4 regions of the Suipraeoptans intestinalis genome follow, and region 1 is predicted to be linked to each of the others. Evidence: predicted binding sites of a transcription regulator. Region 1 holds the regulator's gene; each other region holds the start of a gene.
The links. The regulator Rex, encoded in region 1, represses fermentation and respiration genes when NADH is low (regulators of the CRP and FNR family bind a similar motif). The targets are predictions, from matches to a motif close to ATTGTTAANTANTTAACAAT.
Positions count from the first base shown of each region.

Region 2: a site for Rex is predicted at 938-957, ahead of SOW26_RS03605 (NAD(P)-binding protein). Genes of this name have one in related genera too.
Region 3: a site for Rex is predicted at 978-997, ahead of adhE (bifunctional acetaldehyde-CoA/alcohol dehydrogenase). Genes of this name have one in related genera too.
Region 4: a site for Rex is predicted at 1,029-1,048, ahead of SOW26_RS07015 (acyl-CoA carboxylase subunit beta). Genes of this name have one in related genera too.

Region 1 covers NZ_JAXFXH010000019.1:41,761-43,964, reverse strand. The annotation lists gene SOW26_RS06050 (NAD(P)H-hydrate dehydratase) at 1-1,000, opposite strand, end outside; gene SOW26_RS06045 (redox-sensing transcriptional repressor Rex) at 1,046-1,690, opposite strand; gene SOW26_RS06040 (ABC-F family ATP-binding cassette domain-containing protein) at 1,850-2,204, shown strand, end outside.
Region 2 covers NZ_JAXFXH010000011.1:46,324-48,527, forward strand. The annotation lists gene SOW26_RS03605 (NAD(P)-binding protein) at 1-901, opposite strand, end outside; gene SOW26_RS03610 (bL17 family ribosomal protein) at 1,148-1,684, opposite strand; gene SOW26_RS03615 (DNA-directed RNA polymerase subunit alpha) at 1,779-2,204, opposite strand, start outside.
Region 3 covers NZ_JAXFXH010000008.1:2,496-4,699, forward strand. The annotation lists TPP riboswitch at 1-99, shown strand, start outside; gene SOW26_RS02515 (energy-coupled thiamine transporter ThiT) at 142-822, shown strand; gene adhE (bifunctional acetaldehyde-CoA/alcohol dehydrogenase) at 1,050-2,204, shown strand, end outside.
Region 4 covers NZ_JAXFXH010000019.1:253,181-255,384, reverse strand. The annotation lists gene SOW26_RS07020 (NAD(P)/FAD-dependent oxidoreductase) at 1-828, shown strand, start outside; gene SOW26_RS07015 (acyl-CoA carboxylase subunit beta) at 1,157-2,204, shown strand, end outside.

The DNA of each region.
Region 1 (2,204 bases):
TTCCCATTCCCGGCCCGATGGTCACTGCATCCGCCCAGTTCAGCAGTTCCAGCAATTGATTTCGGTCAAAGCTTTCATATTCACTGACCATCGCCTGGGGCAGAAGGGTCTGCAAAATGACCCTGTTTTCCGCCGGAGTATAGATCCGCACCATCCCCGCCCCGCTCAGATAAGCGGCCTGTCCGCTCAAGTAGGCGGCTCCTGCCATCCCTCTGCTTCCTGCTATCAGAAGGATTTTTCCATAAGTCCCCTTGTGGGAATCTTCTTTCCGAAGCGGCAGAAGCTGTCGGTATTCCTCCTGTTCCAGAAGAAAGCAGGCGTCCTTTTCCTGAACCCCGTCCAAAGAGATCCCGATATCCCTGCAGAGGATTTCCCCCGCATACTGCTTCCCGGGAAAGAGAAAGAGACCTGGCTTTTCCACCTGAAAGGTGACGGTTACCTGCGCTTTTAATGCTTCTCCGTAGATCTTTCCGGTGGAGACGCAAACGCCGGAAGGCACATCCACCGCCCAGACTTCTTTTTTCAGGGCGTTTAGACGCCGGATCAGCTCCTGATCCCGGGGCGACAGTTCCCTGGAAAGACCCACGCCAAACATAGCGTCCACCAGCAGATCGCCGTCCTCCTCCCGGTATTCTTTCTCCATCCGGCATCCCCTCTCCAACAGGCGCTGCATCTCCCAGAAAAAAAGCGGACTGCCCTTTTTTTGATCGCCTGTGACCACCACCGTCACGTCCACATTCCGCTCCTTCAGGATCCTGGCAATAGCAAGGCCGTCTCCTCCATTGTTGCCTGTTCCGCATAAAACACAGACCTTGGACAAATCCGTCTTTCTTTTCAGCAGCGCCTCCACAAAAGCAAAGGCCGCCCGCTCCATCAAAGTCTCCGCCGGGATCCCTTTTTGTGAGATGGTGTATGCGTCCGCCTGTTTCATCTGCTCTTTTGTCAGCAGCATTCTCACCGGCTCTTCCCCTCCTTCATAAAAAAGGACGTGTAACAGCAAGACTGTCCTCCCCACACTCTTTTTGTTACACGTCTGTATGTATCGTTATTTGCGATGTTCTTCCTTGTATCTGCTGATATTATAAGACAACTGCATCAGACTTTCTGACAGATGCACGTTTTCCACAATGATATGATCCGGAAGATTCAGATCTGTGTGGGCAAAATTCCAGATCGCCCTGACTCCGTTTTCCACCAGACGGTCTGCAACTTCAAGCGCCTTATCTTTTGGAATCGTCAAAACGGCGATCTCCACCTCGTTATTCTTCACGAAAGAATTGATCTCATCCATCATGCGGATGGGAACTCCTCGGATCGTCACTCCCTCCAGTCTGGGATTTACATCGAAGATCCCTTTCAGGATAAACCCTCTGCTCTCAAAAGCGGCGTAATTGGCCAGCGCCTGTCCCAGATTTCCTGCTCCGATGATGATGATGTTATGATCCTGCTCCAGACCCAGGATCTTTCCGATTTCCGTGTAAAGATATTTGACATTGTAGCCGTATCCCTGCTGTCCGAATCCGCCGAAATTGTTCAGGTCCTGACGGATCTGGGATGCCGTCACTTTCATGCGCTTGCTCAGGTCATTTGAGGAGATCCTTTCCATTCCATTTTCCAAAAGTTCTCCCAAATAACGGTAATATCTTGGCAGCCTGCGGATCACAGCCTGTGAAATTTCTCTTTCTTCCACTATTTTGTCCTCCCATAGGTTTTGTCGCTATCATTTTGTCATTATTATATAGAATTCCATTGTCAAAGTCAAACTTTTTGGGTTGTATTTTCTCCGGTATCCGTTATAATAAAATAGCTGTTTTACCGTGAAATCTCACAGCAGAAACGAGGGATATCCATGCTTTTGGCATGTCATCAGATTACCAAATCCTTCGGGGAACAACGTATTCTCTCCGAAGGTTCTTTCCACATAGAAGACCATGAAAAGGCCGCCCTTGTAGGACCCAACGGAGCCGGAAAGTCTACTCTTTTAAAAATCCTGACCGGAGAGATCGCTGCCGATTCCGGAAGCGTTATCCTTGCGAAGGGAAAAACTCTGGGCTATCTGTCCCAGCATCAGGCCATGGAAAGCCGGGCTACCATCTATCAGGAAGTGCGCCTGGCCAAAGCTCATATTTTTCAACTGGAAGAAACGATCCGGACGGTGGAGCAGGAATTAAAGCACCTTTCCGGCAGCGCTTTGCAGGATCGTC
Region 2 (2,204 bases), on a different contig from region 1:
TATCCTGACCGATCTTCAGACCATGTCTGACTTCCACTCCCGTCTTCAAAATGGCGCGGATATCCTCATCCAACCTGTCTTTCGGCAGCCGGTAATTGGGAATTCCATAGCGGAGCATCCCTCCCAGCTCCGGAAGCATTTCGTATACAGTTGCCTGATGTCCCATCAGCTGCAGATAGTAAGCTGCGCTTAAGCCTCCCGGACCTCCTCCCAATACCGCCACCTTCTTTCCGGTGGGCGCACTACAGACAGGGGGATCCACCTCTCCGGCATAATCCGCCGCCATTCTTTTCAGGCCTCGTATGTTAATGGCATCATCCATCATATTTCTTCTGCATCTTGCTTCGCACGGATGCTCGCAGATGAATCCGCAGGTGGTCGGGAAGGGATTGTCCTTCCGGATCAGGCGGATGGCGTCTGCATATCTCTCCTCGCGGATCAGGGCAATGTACCCCGGAATATCCACGCTTGCCGGACAAAGAGCCACACAGGGTACCGGCTGGTGATAGGTACAGGTACACCGGCCGTTTTTAATGTGTTCTTCGTAGTCGTCCCGATAACCGATCAGGCCTTTATACACCATGTTGGCAGCCTCGTATCCAATGGCACAGTCGGAGGCCTCCATTGCATTCAGCGCCGTCTGTTCCATGATATCCAGTGTCTTCATGGTCGCCTTTCCGTCCAGTACCTCCTTGATGCACTGATTCAGCTGTCCCAGTCCGACTCTGCAGGGCACGCATTTTCCGCAGGTCTGGGCATGACACAATTCCACAAAAGCTCTTGCCATATCCACCGGACATAATCCCGGAGGACTGGACTCGATCCGTCTTTCCAAGTCTTTATACAGCCCCTCCATCACGATTTTGGCTCTTTTTGGCGAAGCAATTTCTAATCGACTCATTTTCATCTCCCCTTTTCCAAGTATTTTTGAAACAGTATTGGTAATAATATACCATTTTCCCTTCTTTTTTGAAATATTTTTCAGTAAAGTAGATAAATTAACATTTTGGTCAGCATTTTAACAAATATTCGTATAAATGATTTTTATTTTCAAAATAGAACTCCTCATTCCACCTTTATGCAAACTGAAAAAAGGCTGCCGCTTTTTGCGACAACCTTCTCTTTGACAGATCCTGTATCGTCTGTTTTATACCAGCTCGATCAGAACTTCCATGGCAGCGTCACCTTTACGCTGACCAATCTTCACGATCCTGGTGTATCCTCCCTTACGGTTTTCATACTTGGGAGCCACCTCGTCAAACAGCTTTGCAACCAGATCCACTTCTTTTGTATTTTTCTTTCTTCCTGCCTGTGCCGCCGGAACTTCTTTCACCGGATACAGCACCTTCAGCATCTGACGGCGTGCGTGAAGTCTGGAAGCAAGATCCTTCTTTACTGTCTTCTCCACTTCGTCGTAAACGGTAACTTTCTTTCCGTCTACTACCTCTTTCACTCTCTTTCCGTCTTTATCCTTGCGGGCAACTTTTGCTTTTACCGTTACCTCTTCGAAGTTATCCTTTTCTTTTACTGCCAGAGCGATCAGGCCTTCTGCGATCCCACGGATCTCCTTTGCCTTTGCCTCTGTCGTGCGGATGCTTCCGTTATTTAACAGTGCTGTTACCTGATTTCTCAGTAATGCTTTTCTCTGGCTGGATGTTCTTCCAAGTTTTCTGTATTTTGCCATTTTTCTTCCTCCATCTCTTTCACACCGTCAGCGCTCTTCGGACTTATCTGCCGATGCTCTGTCATGCTTCTTCGGACTTACTGACAGATTTTTCTTATTCTTCGCCTCTGCTGAGGCCCAGTCCCAATTCGTCCAGTTTTGCAAGAACTTCCTCCAGGGACTTCCGTCCAAGGTTTCGCACCTTCATCATATCTTCTGAAGTGCGATTGGTCAGTTCTTCTACTGTGTTGATGCCGGCACGCTTGAGGCAGTTGTAAGAACGGACAGACAATTCCAGTTCATCAATGCTCATCTCCAGCACCTTTTCCTTTTCGTCATCTTCCTTTTCGATCATAACCTCTGCTGCCTGCGCCACCTCCGACAGATCTACAAAGAGTCTCAGATGCTCGTTCAGCACCTTTGCCGCCAGGCTGATGGCCTCATCCGGGAGCAAGGTTCCATTGGTGTAAACATCCAACGTCAGCTTATCATAATCTGTGATCTGACCGACACGGGTATTTTCCACCGTCAGGTTGACTCT
Region 3 (2,204 bases), on a different contig from region 1:
AAGCTAGGGGTGCTTTTGCTGAGAATGTTGTCCAGGGACGACTAACCCTCAAGACTTGAACCGGATAATACCGGCGTAAGGAAGCTGAGATGAGAAGGATTCTTAAGCATGGCAGCCCCCAAAGGAAAAGGGGGATTTTTTATGTTTTCATTTATGGTAACGAAGGATGGAGGCCTGACGACGGCGGGATACGGGGTCACCATTGCCATTGCTGTCGTGATTTTCTTTGTGGCAGGCTACCTGGCAGGCGGCAGGGCAAAGGAGGACAGGATGCATGTAAAGCAGCTGACCTTCTGCGGCATGGCGCTGGCTCTGGCGTATCTGACCTCCTACATTCAGCTGTTTCGCATGCCCTACGGAGGGGGAGTGACCCTGTTCAGTATGCTGTTTGTGGTGCTGATCGGATATTGGTACGGCCCCAAAGTGGGAGTGATGGCGGGATTTGTCTATGGGATCCTGCAATTCATCCAGGAGCCTTATGTGCTTTCCTTTTTCCAGGTGTGCTGTGATTATCTGCTGGCATTTGCAGCGCTTGGCCTGGGAGGACTGTTTCTCAAACAGAAAAACGGTCTTTTAAAAGGCTATGTGGTTGCCGTGATCGCAAGAGGAGCCTTTCACGTACTGGGAGGCTATCTGTTCTGGATGTCTTATATGCCGGAGAATTTCCCCAAGGTGCTGGCGGCAGTCTATCCCTTTGTCTATAATTACGGATTCCTGCTGGCAGAAGGCGTTCTGACGATTCTGGTCCTGCAGATCCCGGCGCTGAAAAATGCGCTGGAGAGAGTCAGCCGGATCGCAAGGGGAGAAGGGGAAGCAATGTGATCCGATCCGTTGGGGAAACGGTCAGGCCGGTCAGAAAGTGGCAAATGGAAGAAAGAAATTTTTTATGGCGTAACAGACGAACAGGCTGTTGCGCCATAAGTATGTGCGGCAACAAACAGGGATTGGAAATAAATGTTAAAAAATTAACTATTTCTATTGACAAATAATTAACGATAAGGTATCCTGTGTGACAGAAGGAAAAACCCAGCACACAGGAGGAAGAAAAGATGGCAAAGAAAAAGGAAGCAATACAGCAATTGGTAGATAGTGTGGAAAGTTTGGAAGCAAAAATGAAAGAACTGCGCAAGGCTCAGGAGATATTTGCCACTTATACGCAGGAGCAGGTAGACAAGATCTTTTTTGAGGCGGCAATGGCGGCCAATAAAAACAGGATCGTGCTGGCAAAGCAGGCGGTAGAGGAAACGGGAAGAGGCATCGTGGAAGACAAAGTAATCAAGAACCACTATGCGGCGGAGTACATCTACAACGCTTACCGTCATACAAAAACCTGCGGTGTGATCGAGGAAGATCCGGCCTATGGGATCAAAAAGATTGCAGAGCCCATTGGTCTGGTAGCGGCAGTGATCCCTACGACCAATCCGACATCAACGGCTATTTTTAAAACACTGCTGTGCTTGAAGACGAGAAATGCGATCATTATCAGTCCCCATCCTTCTGCAAAAAACTGTACGATAGAAGCGGCCAGGATTGTGCTGGAGGCGGCAGTGAAAGCGGGGGCGCCGGAGGGGATCATCGGCTGGATCGACGTACCCTCTCTGGAGCTGACCAACACAGTTATGAGAGAGGCGGATATTATCCTGGCAACAGGTGGACCGGGGATGGTGAAAGCCGCCTATTCTTCAGGAAAACCGGCTTTGGGAGTAGGCCCCGGAAACACGCCGGTGGTCATAGATGAAACGGCAGATATTAAGATGGCAGTCAGCTCGATCATCCATTCCAAAACCTTTGACAATGGAATGATCTGCGCATCCGAACAGTCCGTTACCGTTTTGGACAGCGTTTATGAGGAAGTAAAAAAAGAGTTTGCCTACAGAGGCTGTTACTTCCTGGATAAAAAGACAGAGCTGGATAAGGTCAGAAAAACCATCCTGATCAACGGGGCATTGAATGGAAAGATCCCCGGAAAATCCGCATATGAGATCGCCTGCCTGGCAGGAATCCAGGTTCCGGAAGATACCAAGATCCTGATCGGAGAAGTAGAATCGGTGGATATTTCAGAAGAGTTTGCACATGAAAAGCTGTCTCCGGTGCTGGCAATGTATCATGCAAAGGATTTCCAGGAGGCTTTGAAAAAGGCGGAAAGACTGGTGGCTGACGGAGGATACGGACACACGGCCTCCCTCTATGTACATCCGTCAGAG
Region 4 (2,204 bases), 210 kb from region 1:
TATAAGGGAGGAGAAGCAGATTGTGAAAACTGCATCGTCTCTGTGGGAAGAAGCGGAAGCAAGTGGATGGAGACCGTCTGCAAAAAGCTGGAGATCCCCACCCATTCCAACCGGGTGGACATCGGTGTCAGAGTGGAACTGCCGGCAGTGATCTTTTCCCATCTGACAGATGAACTTTACGAAAGTAAGATCGTCTACCGCACGGAAAAATTTGAAGACAATGTCCGTACTTTCTGCATGAACCCCTGTGGGATCGTAGTAAACGAGAATACCAACGGAATCGTCACGGTAAACGGGCACAGTTATGAGGATCCGGAACACCAGACGGAAAATACCAACTTTGCCCTACTGGTGGCCAAACATTTTTCGGAACCGTTTAAGGACAGCAACGGATATGGCGAAAGTATCGCAAGGCTTTCCAACATGCTGGGAGGAGGGGTGATCGTACAGCGTTTCGGGGATCTGGTAAGAGGAAGAAGGAGTAATACGGACCGGATCCGGGAAGGTCTGGTAACACCGACCCTGGCAGCTACGCCGGGAGACTTAAGTCTGGTGCTGCCAAAGCGTATTCTGGACGGGATTATAGAAATGATCTACGCATTGGATAAGATCGCACCGGGAACGGCCAATGATGATACGCTTTTATATGGGGTGGAAGTGAAATTCTACAACATGGAAGTAGAGATCGATCAGCACCTGGAAAGCAGGCATAAGGGACTTTATATCATTGGAGACGGAAGCGGCGTGACCCATTCTCTTTCCCATGCCTCTGCCAGCGGCGTCTATGTGGCGCGCCACATTGCAGAAAAAAGAACAGAGTGTCAATGATTTCAGAGAAAAGCACTCTGAAGTAAAAGCGGCCTCCCGGGATCAGACAGGTTTCTGAGCAGACGGGAGGCTGATTTTATGCAAAAAAGAAGAGAGGAATTGAAGCAGAGAAGAAGAGAGGTATCTGCGGGAAACCATAAAGAAACGTCTATAAACAAACGTGGCGGAAAAAATAGAGCGGCAGGGGAAAAAGAGATATAAATGTCAAAAAATTAACAGAAAAAGTGTTGCGTGAAATTGAACAAAAAGGTATACTATAATTGGTGGAAATTTTTGACTTTTACAAATATGGAAGCGACGACTAAAGAAAAAAATGGAGGACTGGATGATGGGCAATGATAAGACGGAAAATGCAGCAGGCAGAAGAATATCCTCTTTGCTGGATGCAGGCAGTTTTATTGAGATCGGCGGGGCAGTGACTTTGCGCAATACCGATTTTCAGTTAAAACAGCAGGAAGCGCCGGCAGACGGCGTGAGGACGGGCTATGGACTCATAGACGGAAACCTGGTCTATGTATACAGTCAGGATGTATCGGTGCTGGGTGGCTCGATAGGAGAAATGCATGCAAAAAAGATAGCCGGGATCTATGAGCTGGCAATGAAGACGGGAGCTCCGGTGATCGGACTGATCGACTGTGCGGGACTTCGGCTGCAGGAAGCTGCAGATGCATTGGAAGCGCTGGGAAGACTCTATCACAAGCAAGCCATGGCATCCGGTGTGATCCCACAGATCACAGGCATATTCGGAAATTGTGGAGGGGGCCTGGCCTTGATCCCTGCCCTGACAGACTTTACCTTTATGGAAACCAAAGGCAGACTGTTTGTAAATGCACCCAATGCTATCCTGGAAAACAGAATCGAAAAGAACGATACGTCTGATGCCGTTTTCCAAAGCAGAGAAACAGGGCTGGCAGATATTACGGGAACGGAGGAGGAGATTCTTGCTCAGATGAGGCGACTGATTTCTTTTCTCCCTGCCAACAATGAAGAGACGGCAGCCTATGAGTCCTGTCAGGATGACCTGAACCGCAGGTGTGATGCGGCAGAGGCTCTGGCGGATGACGCCGCCTGGCTGATGCGGGAGATGGCGGATTTGGGAGACTGCTTTGAGGTGAAAAAAGAACACGCAAAGGATATGGTGACGGGATTCATCCGACTGGCCGGCAATACGGTAGGCGTGGTTGGAAACCGAAAAAGGATTATAGATGAAGAAGGAAACACGACAGAAGAATTCAAAGAGGGACTTTCGGCAAAAGGAGCACTAAAAGCTGCGGAATTCGTGGAATTTTGCGATGCCTTCCAGATTCCGGTCTGCACGCTGACCAATGTTTCCGGATTTTCCAATTTGCCCGGAGAGGAGAGGCACCTGGCAAAAC